Regions from separate parts of the Shouchella oshimensis genome, predicted to be linked through region 1. Evidence: a T-box and tRNA genes for the amino acid it is inferred to sense, from the RefSeq annotation. Region 1 holds a T-box; the other holds one or more tRNA genes.
What was found. A T-box is a leader RNA that pairs with one kind of tRNA and senses whether it is charged. The one in region 1 lies ahead of pheS (phenylalanine--tRNA ligase subunit alpha), so its partner is inferred to be a tRNA-Phe.
Positions count from the first base shown of each region.

Region 2: it encodes a tRNA-Phe, which carries the amino acid that the T-box ahead of pheS (phenylalanine--tRNA ligase subunit alpha) is inferred to sense. The anticodon was not compared.

Region 1 is NZ_JAMQJY010000001.1:1,265,821-1,277,099, reverse strand. Features, by position in the region: gene NDM98_RS06900 (sigma-w pathway protein ysdB) at 1-120, opposite strand, end outside; gene NDM98_RS06895 (M42 family metallopeptidase) at 298-1,380, shown strand; gene sspI (small acid-soluble spore protein SspI) at 1,537-1,746, opposite strand; partial or broken gene NDM98_RS24440 (RNA methyltransferase substrate-binding domain-containing protein) at 1,942-2,112, shown strand; gene NDM98_RS06885 (TrmH family RNA methyltransferase) at 2,119-2,718, shown strand; T-box leader at 2,708-2,940, shown strand; gene pheS (phenylalanine--tRNA ligase subunit alpha) at 2,988-4,022, shown strand; gene pheT (phenylalanine--tRNA ligase subunit beta) at 4,040-6,460, shown strand; gene zapA (cell division protein ZapA) at 6,654-6,914, shown strand; gene NDM98_RS06865 (CvpA family protein) at 6,936-7,481, shown strand; gene polX (DNA polymerase/3'-5' exonuclease PolX) at 7,564-9,297, shown strand; partial or broken gene NDM98_RS06855 (endonuclease MutS2) at 9,310-11,279, shown strand, end outside.
Region 2 is NZ_JAMQJY010000001.1:2,608,626-2,619,904, reverse strand. Features, by position in the region: gene ssb (single-stranded DNA-binding protein) at 1-74, shown strand, start outside; gene rpsR (30S ribosomal protein S18) at 118-351, shown strand; gene NDM98_RS13715 (DUF2232 domain-containing protein) at 547-1,467, shown strand; gene NDM98_RS13710 (DHH family phosphoesterase) at 1,480-3,444, shown strand; gene rplI (50S ribosomal protein L9) at 3,444-3,887, shown strand; partial or broken gene dnaB (replicative DNA helicase) at 3,958-5,322, shown strand; gene NDM98_RS13695 (adenylosuccinate synthase) at 5,969-7,255, shown strand; tRNA gene NDM98_RS13690 (tRNA-Lys) at 7,441-7,513, shown strand; tRNA gene NDM98_RS13685 (tRNA-Glu) at 7,540-7,614, shown strand; tRNA gene NDM98_RS13680 (tRNA-Asp) at 7,620-7,696, shown strand; tRNA gene NDM98_RS13675 (tRNA-Phe) at 7,724-7,799, shown strand; tRNA gene NDM98_RS13670 (tRNA-Thr) at 7,803-7,875, shown strand; gene yycF (cell wall metabolism response regulator VicR) at 8,070-8,783, shown strand; gene walK (cell wall metabolism sensor histidine kinase WalK) at 8,783-10,603, shown strand; gene yycH (two-component system activity regulator YycH) at 10,600-11,279, shown strand, end outside.

The DNA.
Region 1 (11,279 bases):
TTGATTGTGTCGATGTGCCTTCTCAAGTTTACGTAGAGGTTGAAAAAAATATTTTATTATACTATATGCAACAATAAGTAAGGCTAAAAACAACATTAGTCTAAAAAGTATGACCATCATACGGCAAAAGCCCCCTCCGGCTCTACTCAAATTATGAATTTGAGTTAGTCTTATGCTATGCTATACGAATGAATACAAAAAGGGTTGCATGATTTTCAAAAAAAAATAAAATAAATTTTAGAATTACATAGATAACGACGAATTAGCCCTTGTGAAGAAGACTGAGGAGGAAGACAGATGAAAGAAGATCAACAGCTTAAAATGCTAAAAGACTTAACAGATGCAAAAGGAATTTCTGGATTTGAGGCAGAGGCACGCAAGGTCATGAATACATACATAGCGCCGTATGCAGATGAAGTTTACACGGACAGACTAGGAAGCCTAGTGGCTAAAAAAGTTGGAGCGACAGATGGTCCTAAAATTATGGTTTCAGGACATTTAGATGAAATAGGTTTTATGGTTACATCTATTGATGATAAAGGATTTCTTCGCTTTCAAACAGTAGGAGGCTGGTGGGGGCAAGTTATGCTTGCTCAACGAGTAACCATTGTAACTGAAAATGGAGATGTGCCTGGAATTATTGGATCAAAACCACCACACATCTTGACTCCAGAAGCAAGAAAAAAACCGGTTGAGATAAAAGATATGTTTATTGATATTGGTGCAGAGAACAAAGAACAAGCACAGAGCTTTGGCGTACGTCCTGGAGATGCGGTTGTTCCTGTTTGTGAATTCACCGTTATGAAAAATGAAAAGCTACTTATGGCAAAAGCATGGGATAATCGCATTGGCTGTGCAATTGCTATCGATGTGTTAAGACTACTTCAGGATGTGGATCATCCAAACACTGTATACGGTGTTGGTACCGTACAGGAAGAAGTAGGACTTAGAGGGGCAAAAACATCCGCTCATTTAATTCAACCTGATATTGGATTTGGTGTCGATGTTGGAATTGCAGGAGATACACCAGGCATTACCGAAAATGAAGCGTTAGCCAAAATGGGCAACGGTCCACAAATCGTTCTCTATGATGCGTCCATGATTGCACATAAGGGCTTACGTGATTTTGTTGTCAAAACAGCAGATGATCACAATATTCCTTATCAATTTGAATCAATGGCAGGTGGAGGCACGGATTCAGGTGCGATTCATTTAACGGCAAATGGTGTGCCAGCACTTTCTATCACAGTAGCCACTCGTTATATCCACACTCACGCGGCCATCTTACATCGAGATGATTATGAGAATGCGGTTAAGCTTATTGTTGAAGTAATTAAGAAACTAGATCACGATACAGTGCATGCAATTACGTATTCTTAAGGGTTTGGTGTATTAATAGCGTATGACCGTAGCGGTCGCATTACTCTCTTAAGTTTGATGAACAAAAAACCGAACCATTATGTGAGTCTAACAACATCATAATGGTTCGGCTTTTTTGATATAAGAACATTTCTGTCCACTCTTTTGTACTATATGTTACCCCTGTAATCCTTGACTGATGATATCGCAAATTTCGGTTTTCTGTTGTTCATTTGCTTCTTTCCAATAGACTTCAAATAATACCCCAAGACCTGGAAGCATTTTCTCTTCACCATTTTGAATGGCGTCAACAATTGTTGCTTCAACCTCATCTTCACTATTTCCTTGAATGTTAGCCATAATCGCACCACGTAGGTTAAAACCCATTAAAATCTCTCCTTTTTTTTAGAAATCTGTATACAATGTAGTATGGCTTGTTTAAAGTAGAATATGCTGAGGAAAAGCTAAGATATCTGTCAACTTATGTGACTGAACATATCTATCCAGAAAAGAGGGAAGAGATCATAATGAAACGAATTGATTCCACCAAAAATGAACTAGTTAAACAATGGAAGAAACTACATAAAAAAAGAGGCAGAGAAAACGCTTGGACAATTTTTAATAGAAGGCTTTCATCTCATTGAAGAAGCTCTTCAAGCAGGAATCAAGTTAGATACAGTCATTATTACAGAGGATACGATTCTCCCTGTAGAATGGACCATTGAACAAAACCGTCTTGTTTTGACAACCGAAAGTGTCATGAAGGATTTAAGTGAAACGGACTCACCACAAGGAGTGATAGCGGTTTGCGTGCTACCAGGATACGTCGAAGTGCCAGCTCGCTCTGGACGTTTTTTGATGATTGATCGGGTTCAGGACCCTGGAAATATCGGTACACTCATTCGAACCGCTGACGCAGTTGGTTTAGATGGAATCATTTTAGAAAAGGGATCAGTTGATATTTATAATAGTAAGGTGATCCGTGCATCCCAAGGCTCTATTTTTCATGTGCCGATTGTGAAAGGAGATCTGCTTGAATGGGTTCATACATTTAAACAAGCGGGTGTACCTGTTTTTGGTACATCCTTACAGCAGGCTAGCTCTTATACAGCCATCGAACCGCAAAAGAATTTTGCATTAATTTTAGGCAACGAAGGCGAAGGAGTTCAAAAACAGCTGCTGGATGAAACAGACCAAAATCTATATATTCCGATTTACGGGAAAGCAGAATCTTTAAATGTGGCGATCGCAGCTGAATTTTGCTGTATCATTTACGAAATGAATCTTTTTAAGAGCTACGGTTGCGAAGAAGCTGGAATTCACTATAATAAAGAACAGATTCATACACATAAATGCTAAGAAAGAGAGTAGTATACCTTTTACCACCTAGCAGAGAGAGATGTGATTGCTGAGAGCATCTTAAGGAAATGGAAGGGTTGAATTCACTCTGGAGCAGACATTGGACCGCATCATTTTGCGAAGATGTTTCCGGCTAAGAAGCCGTTATCCGTTAGAGAGTTAAATAGATGGCGACATCTGTTTTTGAATGTAGGGTGGTACCACGAGTCTTTCGTCCCTTTCCAGGGAGAAGGCTCTTTTTTTATTTTATAGAAATGGGAGGAATGAATATGAAGGAAACATTGGAAGCCCTTTTAAAAGAAGCGTTAGCAAAAATTGAAGCAGCAGAAGATGGTCGAGCATTACAGGAGGTACGTGTTTCATACTTAGGAAAAAAAGGTCCAATTACTGAGGTTCTAAGAGGTATGGGTAAGCTATCTGCAGAAGAGCGCCCGGTTGTTGGTCAAATGGCGAATGACGTTCGAGATGAAATCAAAACAAAGCTGGATGAAAAAGAACAGAAATTAGAAGAAATCCGCGTGTCTAAACAATTAGAGGAACAAAAACTGGATGTAACAATGCCAGGACGTCCGATTGTACAAGGTTCAAGACACCCATTACAAGCTGTTGTTGAAGAAGTGGAAGATATTTTTATTGGACTTGGTTTCTCGGTTGAGGAAGGTCCTGAGGTGGAAACGGACTACTATAACTTTGAAGCACTAAATTTACCTAAAGATCACCCAGCACGTGACATGCAGGATTCTTTTTATTTCACAGAAGAGCTCCTTTTACGTACCCAAACATCACCTGTTCAAGCTCGTACGATGGAAGCACATGCTGGTAAGGGACCTGTAAAAATCATTTGTCCAGGACGAGTGTTCAGACGTGATAATGATGATGCCACTCACTCTCATCAATTTATGCAAATCGAAGGGTTATATATTGATCATCATGTAAGAATGAGTGATCTTAGAGGAGTCCTTGATTCCTTTGTTAAACGTTTCTTTGGGGATAGTCGTGAAATTCGTTTGCGTCCGAGTTTCTTCCCGTTTACAGAGCCTTCTGTAGAGGTAGACGTTTCTTGTGGTCTTTGTGGAGGTTCAGGTTGTCGAGTGTGTAAACAATCTGGATGGATTGAGGTACTTGGAGCAGGAATGGTTCACCCGAAGGTATTAGAAATGAGTGGATTTGACCCGAATGAATACAGTGGATTTGCATTTGGTATGGGTGTAGAAAGACTAGCCATGCTTAAATATGCGATTGATGATATTCGTCATTTCTATACAAACGATACGCGGTTTTTAGCACAATTTAAAAGAGTATAAGAAGGGGGAGAAAATAGATGCTTGTTTCGTATAACTGGTTAAAGCAATATGTTGATTTAGATGGAATTAGTGCAGCGGATATTGCTGAAAAAATGACTCGTGGTGGAGTTGAAATTGATTTTGTTCATTCCTTAAATCAAGGCGCAACCTCTCTTGTTGCAGGATATGTGCAGTCGTGTACACAACACCCTGATGCAGATAAGCTTAATATCTGTAAAGTAGACATTGGGGAAGATGAACCTGTTCAAATTATTTGCGGTGCTGCGAATATTGCTGAGGGACAGACCGTTGTTGTGGCTAAAATAGGAGCTCGTCTTCCCGGAGATATTAAGATTAAAAAAGCAAAACTTCGTGGAGAGCTTTCTCAAGGTATGATCTGCTCGCTGCAAGAGCTAGGTTTTGATGCAAATCTTGTATCAAAAGAAGTGGCTGAAGGAATTTATGTATTCCCTAATGCTGTGACACCTGGGACAGATGCTTTAGAAGCACTAAATCTTACAGATGAAGTGTTAGAGCTAGATTTGACACCGAATCGTTCAGACTGCTTAAACATGCTTGGTGTCGCTTATGAAGTAGCAGCCCTTTATGGAAAAGAAGTAAGCCTTCCTGACGAAGATGTTCAGTTAGATTCTGAGAAAGCTGAATCGTTTATCTCAGTTGAAGTTGAAAATAAAGAGGAAGCAAGCTATTACGAAGCAATCATGATTCAAGATGTGCAAGTGGGCACTTCTCCACAATGGTTGCAAAATCGATTATTGGCCGCAGGTATTCGTCCAATAAACAATGTGGTTGATATTACAAACTATGTCCTGCTTGAATATGGTCAGCCCTTACATGCATTTGATTATGATAAATTAGCCTCTGATAAAATTGTTGTACGCCGGGCGAAAGACGGAGAAGAGTTGATTACTCTAGATGGTCAAACGCGTTCTCTATCAGAGGAACAATTAGTGATTACAAATGGTGAGTATCCAGTAGCTTTAGCTGGAGTGATGGGTGGACAAAACACGGAAGTAGATCGTGAAACCAAAACGATTCTATTAGAAGCAGCTGTTTTCCAATCTTCATTGGTGCGTCAATCATCTCGTGCTTTTGGTCTACGTAGTGATTCAAGCACTCGTTTTGAAAAAGGAGTGAATCCTGAAAATACACCTCATGCAGCAAAAAGAGCAGCTAAGCTTATAAAAGAACTTGCTTCTGGCAGAGTTCTTTCTGGTGAGACACGTATGGATGCACGTGAAGTAACGGAGCCTAAAATTGATTTGAAGTTAGAAAAAATGAATGAGAGACTTGGAATGGAGCTCACGGCTGTTGAGATAGCCTCTATTTTTGATAAGCTAAGATTCCCTTATGAACAAACAGAAGAAGGTTTTGTGGTGACAGCACCTATTCGTCGCCCAGACCTTCAAATTCAAGAAGACCTATATGAAGAGGTAGCAAGGATTTATGGATATGACAACATTCCAACGACTCTTCCTGAAGGAGCAACAACTCAGGGGGCACTTACGCCATATCAATCAAAAAGACGTCGTCTAGCGAGATACCTTGAAGCAGCAGGATTAAGCCAGGTCATTACCTATTCGCTAACAAGTCCGGCAAAAGCCAAGGCTTACAAAAAGGAAGATCAGTCACTGATTCAGTTATCAATGCCAATGAGTGAAGAACGCAGTACAATGCGTACGAGCTTATTGCCGCATCTGTATGATGTTTTATCATATAATGTGAATCGCAAAAACCAAAATGTCCATGTATTTGAAATAGGATCTATCTTCAAATCAACAGAAGAAACCCTTTTAACTCAACCAAGAGAACAAGAATATCTAGCTGGAGCTTTAACAGGAGTTTGGCAGGAGAACAGTTGGCAAGGAGAAAAGAAAGTTGTCGATTTCTTTGTTGTCAAAGGTGTAATTGAAGGCATTGCTGCTGAATTAGGCTTACAAGATGTCATTACCTATAAGCAGTCTACCCGCTCGCATATGCATCCAGGTCGAACGGCAGAGTTGCTACTCAATGGTGAGACGATTGGTTATCTAGGTCAACTTCACCCAACTGTTCAGCGTGAGGCTGATTTAAGGGAAACCTTTGTATTTGAAATAGATTTGCAAAGCATACTTCACTATGACGTGTCTGTAGTCCAGTATGAAGCTCTACCAAGATTCCCTTCTATTGCGAGAGATATTGCGCTAGTTGTGAACAAAGAACAAGCAGCAGGAGAGCTTGAGAGCATCATTCTAGATGCAGGAGGAGAATTGCTGAAACAGGTTCAATTATTTGACCATTATGAAGGAGAACATCTAGAAGATGGTAAAAAGTCACTCGCCTTCTCATTAACTTATCTAGATCCTGAGAAAACCCTTCGTGATACTGATGTAGAAGAAATTCACCAAGTTGTACTTGCAAGGTTAGAATCAGAAGCTGGTGCAACGTTACGACAATAATTTGCAAAAAGAGGTGACCGTAAAAACGGGCCTCTTTTTTTTGCGAAATATGTTTGTTTTAAAGATTTGTGCTTCATGTTATGATATAAGCTAGGGTTTTCTCGCTTTTAAAGAAAAAAATGTAGCAGGTATACCACATCCGACATTTGTGTATAAACAAATATTGGATAGGGTGAATGAGGGGGCTTTTTTGGTGGCGAATCAAAATGACAAAAAGCAACGGACAACAGTCTCTATCTATGGTCAGCAATATACAATTGTCGGTCAAGAAGATCCTGCTCATGTTAAGGAAGTTGTTCGATATGTTGATGAACAAATGAGAGAAATGAAGCGTAAGAATCCATACTTAGATACAACCCGCCTTGCTGTACTTACCGCAGTTAATGCAGTAAGTGAATATAAAAAGCTAGAAAAGCAAGCTCGTTCCAATGAGTCACACTCAAAAGAAAATTAGCACGACAGGAGAGTACGTATTATGTTAAGTATCATTATTTTGCTGATGCTATTGTTCAGTTTTTTTGTAGGCAGAAGACGTGGCTTTATCCTTCAGCTTATTCACCTTACAGGTTTTATTGTATCGTTATTTGTTGCATACAAATATTCAGGAGCCTTAGCAGACAATATTCAATTTAGACTTATTATTCCTTTTCCAGAGTTTGATGGTGATGGAATTGGGGGCATGTTATTTCAGGCCTTTAATACAGAAGATGTATACTACAGAGCGATTGCCTTTGCCCTGTTATTCTTTGCAACGCGGATTATCTTGCATATTGTAGGAACCATGCTTGATTTTGTTGCACACTTACCAATTCTGCGAACTATTAATAAACTATTGGGTGGAATTCTATGTGTAGTAGAAACGTACCTAATTGTATTTGTGCTTTTATTTGTAGCTGCCGTGCTTCAAATTGATGTTGTTCAAGGCTTGATGCAAGATTCACTGGTTGCACAGTTTATGATGAACCATACACCATTTTTATCTGATTGGATCAAGGACTTATGGATCAGTCAAGATTTTTAGAAGGTTAAAAAAGGCTTGCTCAAGTGAGTCTGCCTTTTTTACCTTTTTTACAAGAACTATGTGTAGAAACGGAGAAGGCTAAATGGATAAAAAAAAGGTTATTCAAATACTAGAAGCAATTGCTGTTTATATGGAAATAAAAGGTGAGAATTCTTTTAAAGTTTCGGCATATCGGAAGGCAGCAAAAGCATTAGAATCCGTTCCGGAAACATTAGAAGAGATTAAAAAGGCTGAATCACTTGATGGAATAGGCAAAGGCACAGCATCTGTCATTGAAGAATTAAAACAAACAGGGCAATCCTCGCTTCATGATGAGCTTGCAGCATCTTTTCCAGAAGGACTTTTACCATTATTAAAGCTACCAGGTCTTGGCGGCAAAAAGGTTGGTAAGCTTTATCAAGAGTTAGGTGTAACTGACCTCGCATCATTAAAGCAAGCCTGTGAAGATGAAAAAATTCGCGGAATGGCTGGATTTGGTGCAAAGTCAGAAGAAAAAATCCTCGCAGCAATAGACGCCTTTCAAACTCGACCAGAACGAGTAGGAATTGCAGTTGCTATAAAAGCTGCAGATTTTCTACTGGATAAGCTTCAGTATATGGAGGGAATTATCCGCTATGAATTAGCTGGTAGCCTCAGACGTATGGAAGAGACGGTCAAAGATATCGATTTTATCCTATCAACAGACGATCGAGAACAAGTCAAGGAGCAGTTGCTTCAGCTTGATGGGATCTTGCAGGTTGTTGGAGCAGGTGATACGAAGGTATCCATTGAAATAACTGTAGATGAGCTTGTAATCGGTGTTGATTTTAGGTTGGTACAAGATGATGAGTTTGCATCAGCGCTCCTACATTTTACTGGCTCTAAGGATCATAATGTAAAGCTTCGACAGCTTGCTAAGGAGCGCGGTGAACAAATCAGCGAGTATGGTGTATTAAATAAGGAAACGGATCAAACCACTGTCTTTAAGGACGAGCATTCGTTTTACGCTCATTTTGACCTGGCGTATGTTTCACCTGAGGCACGCTTAGGCAAGGATGAACTTGTACCACTTACAGAAAAGATCGATTATCCATCTGATTCATCCATTCAATCTGATCTGCATATGCACACAGTATGGAGTGATGGCGCTCATTCAATCAAAGAAATGGCAGAAGGAGCAGCAAAACGTGGTTATTCTCACATTGCAATCACTGACCACTCTCAATTTTTAAGGGTAGCAAATGGCCTAACAGTTGAGAGGCTGAAAGAACAGCATCAGCAAATTAAAGAGATGAACAAACAATCAAACATTCATATCTTTACTGGAATCGAGATGGATATCCTCCCTGATGGCACCTTGGACTACGAAGATGATGTGTTACAGGATATTGACTTTGTGATTGCGTCTATTCATTCTTCTTTTTCTCAGAGTGAAGAAATGATCATGAGTCGTTTAAAAACAGCTCTGTTTCATCCTCATGTTGACCTTATTGCCCATCCGACAGGACGGATTATTGGAAAAAGAGATGGATATGCTGTAAATGTCCCGCAACTGATTAAATGGGCCGCCGAAAGTGGGACGGCTCTGGAACTTAATGCGAGCCCTGAGCGGTTAGACCTTTCTGCCGAGTGGATTAGACTTGCACATGAACACCAAGTGCCCATTGCAATCAATACAGATGCTCACCACGTTGATCGTTTGGCATATATCCGGTATGGTTTAGGAGTAGCTCGAAAAGCAGGTATTCCAACCGATTCAATTATTAATACATGGTCGTTAGAACGGTTACAGACGTATCTCAATACAGACAAATCAAAACGAATGAGTAGTCGTTAAAGGAGTTAATAAATGGAACATGTAATGCGTGTTTTAGAATATACAAAAATGAAAAAGCAACTGCTTGACCATGTTGCTTCTTCCTTAGGTAGAGAGAAAGTAGAAGCTCTAGTTCCGTCGACTGAGCTTGAAAAAGTTCAACAATGGCAGGAGGAAACTTCTGAAGGTGTTGAAGTGCTTAGATTAAAAGGACATATTCCTCTTGGTGGCATAAAAGATGTCAAAACCGAGGTGAAAAGAGCGCAAATCGGTGGCGCATTAAGTGCGTCCGAGTTGGTTGATATTAGTTCTACGTTATATGGTGGAAGACAGATGAAAGCATTTATTGAAGAGGTAGCCGAAGAAGAAAATACACCGATTCCACTGCTTATAGAGTATGCCGATCAACTTGAACCATTACGTGAGCTAGAACGAAGTATAAACCAATGTATTGATGATTATGGTCATGTGATGGATTCTGCAAGCTCTGAACTACGAACCCTTCGTCATCAAGTTCGTAGCTTTGAATCAAATGTGCGCTCTAAATTAGAGTCGATGACAAAATCACAGAACACACAAAAGATGTTGTCAGACGCTATTATCACGATTCGAAATGAGCGTTATGTGATCCCGGTAAAACAAGAATATCGCGGGTCATTTGGAGGGATTGTTCATGATCAATCTGCCTCTGGCGCAACGCTTTTTATAGAGCCACAGGCTGTGGTTGTATTAAACAATCAACTTAGAGAGTCTCGTATGAAAGAAGCTCAAGAGGTTGAACGAATTCTAACCTTACTTTCGGCACAAGTAGCTGAACAGGCAGACCCTATTCTGATTAATTTAAGTATCTTAGCAGAATACGATTTTATCTTTGCAAAAGCACAGCATGCAAAAAAAATAAAAGCGACAAAACCGAAGCTAAATACAAACGGATATGTTCAGCTAAAAGATGCTAGACATCCTTTATTAGACCCACAGACAGTTGTACCAATTTCTTTAAAGCTTGGTGGAGAGTATCGCTCACTAATCATTACAGGGCCGAATACAGGTGGGAAAACAGTCACGTTAAAAACCGTCGGATTGATAACACTTATGGCTCAATCGGGGCTGCAGATCCCGGCAGAGTATGACTCTGAGGTTGCAGTCTATACATCAATCTTTGCTGACATTGGCGATGAGCAGTCGATTGAGCAGAGTTTAAGTACATTTTCTTCTCACATGACCAATATTGTGCGTATTCTTGATCAGATGAATGCAAGCAGCCTTGTTTTAATCGATGAATTGGGAGCAGGAACGGATCCAACTGAGGGAGCAGCGCTTGCCATATCCATTTTGGATACAATTTATCGACGTGGAGCATGTGTCATGGCTACTACGCACTATAGTGAATTAAAAGGGTATGCCTATAATCGAGAAGGTGCAATTAATGCGAGTGTGGAATTTGATGTTGAAACACTGCGCCCAACCTATCGTTTATTAATTGGCGTTCCAGGTCGAAGTAATGCGTTTGCGATTTCAAGACGTCTTGGTTTAAGTGAAGATATCATTGAGAAGGCAAAAGAGCAGATTGATATGGACTCCACTCAGATGGAAAATGTCATTGCTTCGCTTGAAGAAAGCCAAAAGCAGGTACAGAAGGAATCAGATGAGGCGACACAGCTACGAAAGGATTCAGCAAAGCTACATGCCCAAGCTTGAAGAGAAGCTAGCAGAACTAGAAGACCAGAAGCAGGAGATCTTAAGACAAGCAGAGGAAAGAGCTGCGAATGCCATTAAGGATGCAACGGAAGAAGCAGATGTTATTATTTCAGAATTAAGAGATCTTCAGAAACAAGGTCTCTCAGTAAAAGAGCATCAAATCATTGAAGCAAGAAAACATTTAGACGAAGCGGCACCTAAGCTAACCAGTAAACAAAAACGAGTCAAGAAGCTTACTCAACAGGCTAACAGAAAACCAGTTGCAGGTGATGAGGTTAAGGTTCTAAGCTTTGGACAAAAAGGAA
Region 2 (11,279 bases), 1.3 Mb from region 1:
GTGGATACAAGGATGACCCATTTGCAAATGATGGGAAACCAATTGATATCTCGGATGATGATCTACCGTTTTAAGGTTAACTGTCTGATTACTTTTTAAGAAAGGAGTTGTTCCGTTATGGCTCGTCGTGGTCGTCCTAAACGCCGGAAGGTTTGTTTCTTCACGGTAAACAAAATTACGCACATTGACTATAAGGATACTGAGCTTCTAAAACGTTTCATCTCAGAGCGTGGCAAAATCTTGCCTCGTCGTGTGACTGGAACTTCTGCTAAGTACCAACGCAAATTGACTATCGCTATTAAGCGTTCACGTCAAATCGCATTGCTTCCTTATGTAAACGAAGTAAACTAATAAATGAAACAGTAGGTCGACGAGGAATATCAATTCCTCGTCGATTTATTTTTTTCCCTTAAAAAGTGTACACTAAAAGCAAACCTTTAATTCTTTAAGTAATTGCGCTAAAATAGACAGGTATATGTGAACATAGAGAAAGGTCTTTTGATTACGAAAAAGGCCATTTTGTTTCTGGTAAAAAGAGGTGACAGCGTGAATCAAAAAAGTGCTTGGAAAGAAGGCATTTTGATTGTTGGATTGTATGTAATATTACTACTAGCTGCACTTCTAGTGCCCGTTTTAAATGTAGTATTTGTTTGGACCTTGCCGCTGCCACTTGTTTATTTTGCAGCCAAGCATGGAGTAAAACCATCGCTTATTCTCTACCTTCTACTTTGTTTACTATCATGGCCAATACATCTTGCTGCACTTGTGCTGACATTTGTGTTTGCAATGGTAGGTATAGTAGTTGGTGAACTTCATCGCAGAAAAGTAGATGGCTTTGCTGTTTTAATTGGAGCGAGTTTAACGTATATTTTCCATCTGGTTATTGGATATGTAGTGTTCTCGCTAGGAACGGAGCAGAGTCTTCGCCAATTGATTCGTAACCAAAGTGATCAGGTCACGTCTTTGTTAGAACAGGCAGGGACATCAGCTGATCAAATAGCACTTGTGACGGAAAATATGGATTTTATCCCGTATATTGTACCGTTTTTACTTGTCTTAATCGGAACGATCATGGGGTTAATCACTGTATGGCTAGCGGGTGTTTTATTAAGACGCTGTAATATAGAAGTAAAAAGAATTCCGGCTCTTCGTAACTGGGGATTTCCAAAGGCGTTTATATGGTATTACTTAATCGCGTTTGTCTTTTTATTAAGCCAGCCAGAAGAAGGAACGACACTTTTTATTGCGGTAACAAATGTTTTTTTACTTATTGAGACCATCATGACTATACAAGGCTTATCGTTTATCTTATTCTTTTTTCATTTTAAAAAGCTTCCTAAGATCCTGGGAATTCTCGTAGTGATTATAACGATCTTGATTGGACCACTGATGCAAATTGTAAGGCTTATTGGTATTGCTGATTTGGTTCTCGATTTGAAAAGCAGGCTTGGAAGCCAGAGAAAGTAGGAGTTGACAAGAATGCCGAAGTCTATAATGAAACGATGGCACGGCTATCATGTAATCACATTGTTTGCTGTGTCTATCTTATTGAGCGCTGTGATTATGTTTTGGCATTGGCAGATGGGGCTAGTTAGCTTTGCTGCCGTCATTCTTGTTGCCCTTTATTCTATTTTTGCTCAGCAGGCTTTTCAGCGAGATTTGGAAACGTATATCTCAACGCTTTCTTATCGAGTGAATAAAGCAGGAGAGGGTGCTGTAGCAAATCTCCCCGTTGGTATGATTCTGTATAATGAACAGTTCAAAATCCAGTGGGTGAATCCATTTGTTCTAAATCGAATAGATGGAGAGTTGATTGGCAAGGAGCTTTCACAAATCAGTGAAGATCTGCTCGTGTTAATTGATGAAGGAGCAACATCTGAAACAATTCAAATTGATTCTGTTTTCTATCATATTGAGATTGAACGAAATGAACGTTTAGTCTATTTAACGGATGTAACAGAAAAGGAAGAAACGAAAGAATTATTTGAAGATACACAAACGGTTGTATCACTGATTTATCTTGATAACTACGACGAAGTGACGCAAGGAATGGAAGATCAGGTTCGAAGTCGAATGATGAGTGCTATTACATCTACGTTAAATCAGTGGGCGAATGAGTATGATATTTTTCTACGACGAACCGCATCAGATCGGTTTCTTGCTGTGATGAATTATAAATCGCTACTGTTGCTTGAAGAGAATAAATTTGCGATTGTTGATGAAATTCGTGAGGTTACAAGCAAAGAGAAGGCGTCTATTACTTTAAGTATTGGTGTCGGGACAGAAGAAGCATCGCTACGGGATCTTGGTAATGTCGCTCAGTCAAGTTTAGATCTTGCCTTAGGACGTGGTGGTGATCAGGTAGCAATCAAGCGTAAAAATGGTCGCGTCAGGTTCTACGGTGGTAAAACCAACGCGATGGAAAAACGTACGCGTGTACGTGCGCGAGTTATTTCTCATGCTTTGCGCGACTTTGTGACAGAAAGTGAACGTGTGATTGTGATGGGGCATTCGCGTCCAGATATGGATGCCATCGGTGCCTCAATCGGTGTACTAAAAATTGCAGATGTGAACGATCGAGAAGGCTATATTGTGCTTGATCAAAATGATATGAATGCAGACGTACAAAGATTAATGGAAGAAGTAGAAACACACGATCACCTTTGGTCACAATTTATCTCACCAGAAGAAGCTGTGTCTCTAATCGATAAAGAAACATTGCTCGTCATAGTGGATACTCACAAGCCATCAATGGTTATTGAACCAAAACTACTTGATATGGTTGACCGCGTCGTTGTACTCGATCACCATAGAAGAGGAGAAGACTTCATCAACGATCCGGTGTTGGTTTATATGGAGCCTTATGCTTCATCAACTGCTGAGCTTGTGACAGAGCTTCTAGAATATCAACCAAAGCAATTAAGTATGGATCGTCTTGAAGCAACAGCACTTCTTGCTGGAATTATTGTAGATACCAAAAGTTTTGCTGTTCGAACTGGTGCGAGAACGTTTGATGCGGCATCCTTCCTTCGTTCAAATGGAGCTGATACCGTGCTTGTACAGAAGCTCTTAAAAGAGGACTTGGATCACTACAAAAAGCGTGCTAAGCTTGTGGAATCAGCAAAAATTTATCGGGACGGTTATATGATTGCCACAGCAGATGATACGGAGACCTATACACAGTTAATCATTGCTCAGGCAGCAGATACACTTTTAACCATGAAAAAAGTGGTGGCATCCTTTGTGATTTCGCTACGCGAAGATGGTTTAGTCAGTATTAGTGCGAGATCGTTGGGTGAAGTCAACGTACAGGTTATAATGGAGAGACTAAATGGTGGAGGACACTTATCCAACGCCGCTACCCAGCTAGAAGATATATCGGTTGAAGAAGCAAAGGAACAGCTTCAACAAGCGATTGATGAAGTGATTGGAGGAGACGCATAATGGAAGTCATTTTTTTAGAAGATGTAAAAGGAAAAGGAAAAAAAGGTGAGAAGAAAAACGTTTCAGAGGGATATGCTCGTAACTACCTTCTTCCAAATAACTTGGCTGTAACGGCAACAAAGGGGAATCTTAAGGATCTCGAAGCCAAACAAAAAAGCGTAGAGAAGAAACAAGAAGAAGAATTAGACGAAGCAAAAGCGTACAAAGCTGAACTGGAAGCATTAACAGTTGAGATTAAAGCAAAATCAGGAGAAGGTGGCCGTTTATTTGGAGCAATCTCCACTAAACAAATCGCTGAAACCCTAAAGAAAATGAAGAAAAAAGTAGATAAACGCAAAATTGGACTTGATGAACCAATCCGAGCGCTTGGAGTCACAAACGTTCCGATTAAGATTCACCCTGAAGTGACAGCAACTGTTAAAGTACATGTAGTTGAAGAATAAGAGAGACCTGGAAAAACAGCTGTCCTCCGAGCTTGGAGGCAGCTGTTTTTCTGCGAAAGGAAGATTTGACGTGAGTGAGTTGTTTAATGATCGGACCCCTCCACAAAATATAGAAGCAGAACAAGCCGTTTTAGGCGCTATCTTTCTGTCAGATACAGCACTAATTACGGCCACCGAGCGTTTAATCCCTGAGGATTTTTACCGGGCAGCGCACGAGCGAATCTACCAAGTGATGGTAGAGCTAGCTGAAAAGGGTGAACCTGTAGATTTAGTGACCGTAACCTCTGATTTGCAGGATCGTAAATGGCTTGAAGAAATTGGCGGAGTCTCCTATCTAGGAGATGTTGCTAATGCTGTCCCTACAGCAGCAAATGTGGAATATTACAGCCGTATCGTGGAAGAAAAGTCTGTCCTAAGACGACTCATTCGTGTGGCAACAGACATCGCGGCAGAGGGTTATGCGAGCGAAGAAGAAGTCGATACAATTCTTAATGAAGCAGAGAAAACCATCCTTGAAGTCTCTCACCGACAAAATTCAAGTGCTTTTATCTCTATCAAAGATGTGCTTGGTCGAAACCTATGACCGCATTGAGATGCTGCAAAACCAAACCGGAGATATCACAGGTATCGCTACTGGTTTCTCCGAGCTAGATAAGATGACCGCCGGCTTCCAACGAAATGATTTGATTATTGTTGCAGCTCGTCCATCAGTAGGTAAAACCGCCTTTGCTCTAAACATTGCGCAAAACGTGGCAACTAAAACCGAAGAGAATGTTGCGATATTCAGTTTAGAGATGGGAGCTAGTCAGCTTGTCCAGCGGATGCTCTGTGCAGAAGGCAACATCGATGCCCAACGTATGAGAACCGGTGCCTTAAACGATGAAGACTGGCAGAAGCTAACAATGGCAATGGGTTCACTCTCAAAGGCTGGAATCTATATCGATGATACACCTGGTGTAAAAGTAAATGACATTCGTGCTAAATGCCGCCGCCTCAAACAAGAAAGTGGACTTGGAATGATTATGATTGACTACCTTCAGCTCATCCAAGGTAATGGCCGAAGCGGCGAAAACCGTCAACAAGAAGTATCGGAAATCTCCCGTACCCTAAAGGCCATCGCCAGAGAGCTTGAAGTCCCAGTAATCGCCCTATCCAGCTCTCCCGTGGTGTAGAGCAACGTCAGGACAAACGACCAATGATGTCCGATATCCGGGAATCAGGAAGTATCGAGCAGGATGCCGATATCGTAGCCTTCCTCTATCGCGATGACTACTACGATAAAGAATCCGAAAACCAAAACATCATTGAAATCATTATCGCCAAACAACGTAACGGCCCGGTTGGCACCGTTGAACTAGCCTTCGTAAAGGAATACAACAAATTCGTAAACCTCGACAGGCGACACGACGAGCGGGATATCCCGCCAGGAGCTTAATATAGATCCGAAGCAGAGTGCTGAGTGTACTCTGTTTTTTTGTGGTTGAGGATAGCGCGGGAAGTGGAGCGAGAGCAGGTGGGGTTAGCAAGAATGAAAAGACCAAACCAAGACCGATTTAAAAGAAATAAGGTATAAAAATGAACATTTTTAAGAAGAATTTGGTTTGAGGGAGTTAGCAAGAAGAAACGTCGGTGTAGCAAGAGCTATGGAGAGAATAGCCAGAGGAAAGAGAGGTGTAGCAAGAGCAAGGGCACGATAGCCAGAAGAAACAGAACTGGAGCAAGAGCAAGGATGGGATAGCAAGAGGAATTAGAATAGTAGCAAGAGCAAGGACACGATAGCAAGAGGAATTAGAACGGGAGCAAGAGCAAGGACACAACAACAAGAAGACTAGGCACTAAAGCAAGAACCAAGACACGTTAGCAAGAACATGCAGCACGCACCAAGCAAGATCATCTCATCCAAGAAAGAAGGCAAGTTTATCAAGAGAGTGAAACAATTTACTACGTAGATCGATTCTATCATCATTTATACGAACAAAGTGAGATTCAAACATTAATAATGTTCGTGTTTAGTTTGACGACTTAGGTTCTAGCTGATATACTTATCAAGGGTTTTTAGAAGAGAGTTGGAGGTGCAACAAATGTCATCAGTTGTTGTTGTAGGAACACAGTGGGGCGATGAAGGAAAAGGGAAAATTACCGATTATCTTTCTGAAAAGGCAGAGGTTGTCGCACGTTACCAAGGTGGAAATAACGCGGGACATACAATTGTGTTTGGTGGAACGAAGTATAAGCTTCACCTAATTCCATCCGGAATCTTCTATAAAGAGAAGGATTGCGTGATCGGAAACGGAATGGTAATTGATCCTAAGGCACTTCTTGAAGAGTTAAAATATCTGCATGATCGTGATGTGGATACAAGCAATCTTAAAATTAGTAATCGTGCACATGTAATTCTTCCGTATCATTTAAAGCTTGATATTGTGGAGGAAGAGCGTAAGGGTGCAAATAAAATTGGGACCACCAAAAAAGGGATTGGCCCAGCATATATGGATAAGGCAGCGAGAATCGGTATTCGTATCGCTGATTTACTTGATAAAGAAACATTTGAAGAAAAACTTGAGATGAATCTTAAAGAAAAAAACCGGATGTTTGAGAAGTTTTTTGAAACAGAAGGATTTACTAAAGAGGAAATCTTTGAAGAGTATTATGAATATGGACAGCAGATTGCCAAGTACGTTTGTGACACATCTGTTGTATTAAATGATGCGCTTGATGATGGTCGTCGTGTGTTATTTGAAGGGGCTCAAGGGGTTATGCTTGATATTGATCAAGGTACGTACCCGTTTGTAACGTCTTCAAATCCAATTGCAGGTGGAGTAACAATCGGATCTGGTGTAGGTCCTTCTAAGATTAATCATGTTGTTGGTGTGTCTAAAGCCTATACAACTCGTGTAGGAGATGGTCCATTTCCAACTGAGCTTCATGATGAGACGGGTGATTTAATCCGTGATGTAGGAAATGAGTACGGAACAACAACGGGTCGTCCACGTCGTGTTGGCTGGTTTGATAGTGTTGTGGTTCGTCATGCTCGTCGTGTAAGTGGGATTACTGATCTTTCTCTTAACTCCATTGATGTACTAACTGGAATTGAGACGTTGAAGATTTGTACGTCTTATAAGTATCGTGGAGAAGTAATGGAAGAATTCCCGGCAAGTCTTAAGGTATTGGCTGAGTGTGAGCCTGTATTTGAAGAACTTCCAGGCTGGACTGAGGATATTACGGGTGTGAAATCACTAAGTGAACTTCCTGTGAATGCGCGTCACTATATTGAGCGTATTTCTCAGCTAACCGGTATTCCGTTAACGATTTTCTCTGTCGGTCCGGACCGTGAGCAAACAAATCTTGTTCGTGGAGTTTTTGCTTAATCTACCTAAGGATAAACAGGCAATGCAAGGGCTAAATCGCTCCTTGCATTCCTTTGTTTAATCCGATATTCTTGGTAGAGAGAAAAAAGAACAAGAAATTACAAGTTTTTTTAGAAAAACATTGCACAGGACAAGCATGTATGCTAAGATAAATCTTGTCGCAAAGACAACATGATACAAATCATGAGCCATTAGCTCAGTTGGTAGAGCATCTGACTTTTAATCAGAGGGTCGAAGGTTCGAATCCTTCATGGCTCACTTTTAATTTCAATTTTTACAATAATGGCCCGTTGGTCAAGCGGTTAAGACACCGCCCTTTCACGGCGGTATCACGGGTTCGATTCCCGTACGGGTCACCATTATTGGTCTGGTAGTTCAGTTGGTTAGAATGCCTGCCTGTCACGCAGGAGGTCGCGGGTTCGAGTCCCGTCCAGACCGCCATTTTTATTTGAATAGTTTTAGTAGTGTGGCTTAGTAGCTCAGTTGGTAGAGCAACGGACTGAAAATCCGTGTGTCGGCAGTTCGATTCTGTCCTGAGCCACCATTTGCCGGCCTAGCTCAATTGGTAGAGCAACTGACTTGTAATCAGTAGGTTGGGGGTTCAAGTCCTCTGGCCGGCATTCATTCGTTGTAGAACCCTCATCATGAATACTGTGATTGAGGGTTCTTTTTGTACGAATGTTTGGATGAAATGTAATGTTACGTATGTATATAGATTGTCTTTTTCCTGTGCAACGTACATATGGATGTCGTTTGGTCACGGGTTATTTGTGTTAAACTAGAAGAAGTTCGATAAGAATAGGAGAGAAACGGAATGGATAAACGAATTCTCGTTGTGGATGATGAACGTCCCATTGCAGATATCCTGAAATTTAACCTTGAAAAAGAAGGATTTGAGGTTGTCTGTGCCTATGATGGTGTTGAAGCTATGGAACAAGTTAAGCAGGAAAAGCCTGATTTAATTTTATTAGATATAATGCTTCCGCATAAAGATGGAATGGAAGTATGTAGAGAAGTACGTAAAAGCTATGATATTCCGATTATTATGCTGACAGCAAAGGATTCGGAGATTGATAAAGTGCTAGGACTGGAGCTAGGTGCAGATGATTATGTAACCAAGCCATTCAGTACAAGAGAGCTGCTTGCGCGGGTAAAAGCGAACTTGCGTAGACAGAAAACAACAGAGGAAGCGCCTGTTCAAAAAGAGTTGGTCATTGGTAATCTAGTGATCTATCCGGATGCCTACCAGGTGAAAAGACGTGGTGAGCCAATTGAGCTTACTCATAGAGAATTTGAATTGATTCATTACCTTGCAAAGCACCTTGGTCAAGTAATGACGAGGGAGCATTTGCTTCAGGCTGTATGGGGATATGATTATTTTGGTGATGTGCGAACAGTGGATGTTACGGTTCGTCGATTACGTGAAAAAGTCGAGGATAACCCAAGCTTTCCGGCATGGATTATTACTCGCCGTGGAGTAGGTTACTTCTTAAATGAACCAGAACCACAGGAGCAGGAGAAGTCCTAATGGATAGAAAGATTGGCTTCTTTAAGTCGATTCAGTTTAAGCTAATTATCGCCTATGTTCTCTTGATTCTGGTTGCTGTACAGGTCATTGGCGTTTATTTTTCAAGGCAGCTAGAGCAGGATCTCTTAGAGAATCATTTTGATGTGCTAGATGAACGCTCGACGTTACTTAATTATCAGTTAGCGCAGGTGCTAGGGAACCCACCGGACGAACGGGAAAAACTGACAGATGAGATTAATTCGTTACTTCAAGATTTTTTTAGAATTGATAATGCGACTGTTCAAGTGATTGATAAAAATGAAGTCATCTTAGGCACATCTAACTCAGGTGCTCCTGATCAGATTGGGATGCGTAATAATGAAATTAGAGTCAAACGGGCTCTGCTTGGATCAGCAGAGGATGGTGAGGTTCGTGACTCTAGTAATGAGCGTTTTCGGATCATGGCTGTGCCAATTACAACGACTGATGATACAGTCTTAGGTGTTATTTACATTCAGGCTTCACTAGAAGAGATCTATACACAAATAAACGAAATTAATAGCATTCTTTTTAAAGGAACGTCTATTGCGCTCCTTATATCTGCGATTCTAGTTATCTTGTTGGCACGTACGATTATTGTGCCTATTTTAGAGATGAGAAAACAAACGTTACGAATGAGTCATGGAGATTTCTCTAGGCAGGTAAAGGTCTATAGCACCGATGAGATTGGTCAGTTAGCCACTTCTTTTAATCAGCTGACAATGAAACTACATGACGCTACGTTAACACGTGACCGAGAGCAGAAGCGTCTGAGCTCTGTTCTTTCAAACATGACAGATGGAGTGATTGCAACGGACCAAAACGGACGTGTCATTCTTTTAAATAAGCGAGCGGAAGAACTGCTAGGTGTATCGAGCAAGCAGGTCATGCGTCAGCCGCTTACAGATGTTCTACATGTCACCGAAACATTTGGTGTCTATGACCTATATGATCACTCAGATTCCGTTCTATTAGATTTTAGCAATGAGGAGGGTCAATACCTACTTGAAGCGAATTTCTCTGTGATACAGGAGGATGAGGGGCCAATTAATGGTCTGATTACAGTACTCCATGATGTAACGGAAAAAGAAAAGATTGAGCAGGAACGCCGTGAGTTTGTAGCTAATGTTTCACATGAGTTACGAACGCCGTTAACAACGATGAAAAGCTATCTTGAAGCATTAGAGGATGGGGTTATGCATGATGTCGACATGGGTCCACGTTTTCTAAAAGTGACTCAAAATGAGACAGAACGAATGATTCGATTAGTGAATGACTTGCTTCAACTATCAAAAATCGACAGCGATGACTATCAATTTACCTTGCAATGGATTGATTTCGGACAATTTTTGCATGAGGTATTAGATCGATTCGAAATTATTGCCCAGGAAAAGAACATTCAGCTTCATCGACATATTTCGAAAAAACCGAGTTATGTCGAAATGGATCAGGATAAGTTGATCCAAGTATTAGACAATATTATTTCTAATGCGTTTAAATATTCGACTGAAGGCGCTAATATTACTACAACTTTGCTGCATCAGGGCAACCACGTTCGTGTAAGTATTGCTGATCAAGGCATGGGTATTCCCCGGGAAAGTCAGTTAAAGATTTTCGACAGATTTTATCGTGTCGACCGTGCGCGTGCGCGAAATATCGGTGGCACAGGACTCGGTTTGGCAATCGCAAAGGAATTGGTTCAGGCTCACGGTGGAGACATTTGGGTGCATAGTGAGTATGGCGAAGGAACAACGATTTACTTCACATTACCCTATTCGGCATCTAAGGGGGGAGACGTGTGAGAGTGAGAGGTCTTTATTATGAACAACTAAAAACCTGGTTACTAGTGTTCTTAGTTGTTCTTAGTTTAATTTTGACTTATTTGCTTTGGACTTATAAACCTGAACTTGTTACTCAGGATACTGAAGCTGTAGAATTAAATCAAATTGGTGATGAAAAGTCGATTCAAGACGTGGTCCGGCCAAGTAAGATTGTTAAGCATCAGTTTGGAGAAACGTATATGGTTCTTGAAACCGATGCTTTATTTAATGAGATCTATGAAAAGCTGTTGGAGGCAGACCTTCAAGATACGAATGGTGTGTTTCCTCCAATGGATGTATCAACGGGTATTGAACTTGTTTTTCCTGATCAAGTGCCTATGAATATGTTTATGAGTCTCTTCTCACAGAATCAAGAGCAGGATGAGTTCCCCCTTGATGGAGTAGATCGAGTATTTATCTATGAAGATAGTGATGGAGATGGAGTCAAACTACAGGTCTATTCATCGTCTGATAAGGTACCATTTGAAATTTCAACGAGTTTTGATCCTGCAGTTTTAGAAAGATTTCTTGCAGATAACACAGCTGTTCCGGCTCTTACAGTAAATGAACCGGATACGGATGACTTTGTACTCAATCAAGAGAATATCTATATTCCTGCTGAGGGCGTTGAATATGCTCGTCAGACCTATTCGACTGA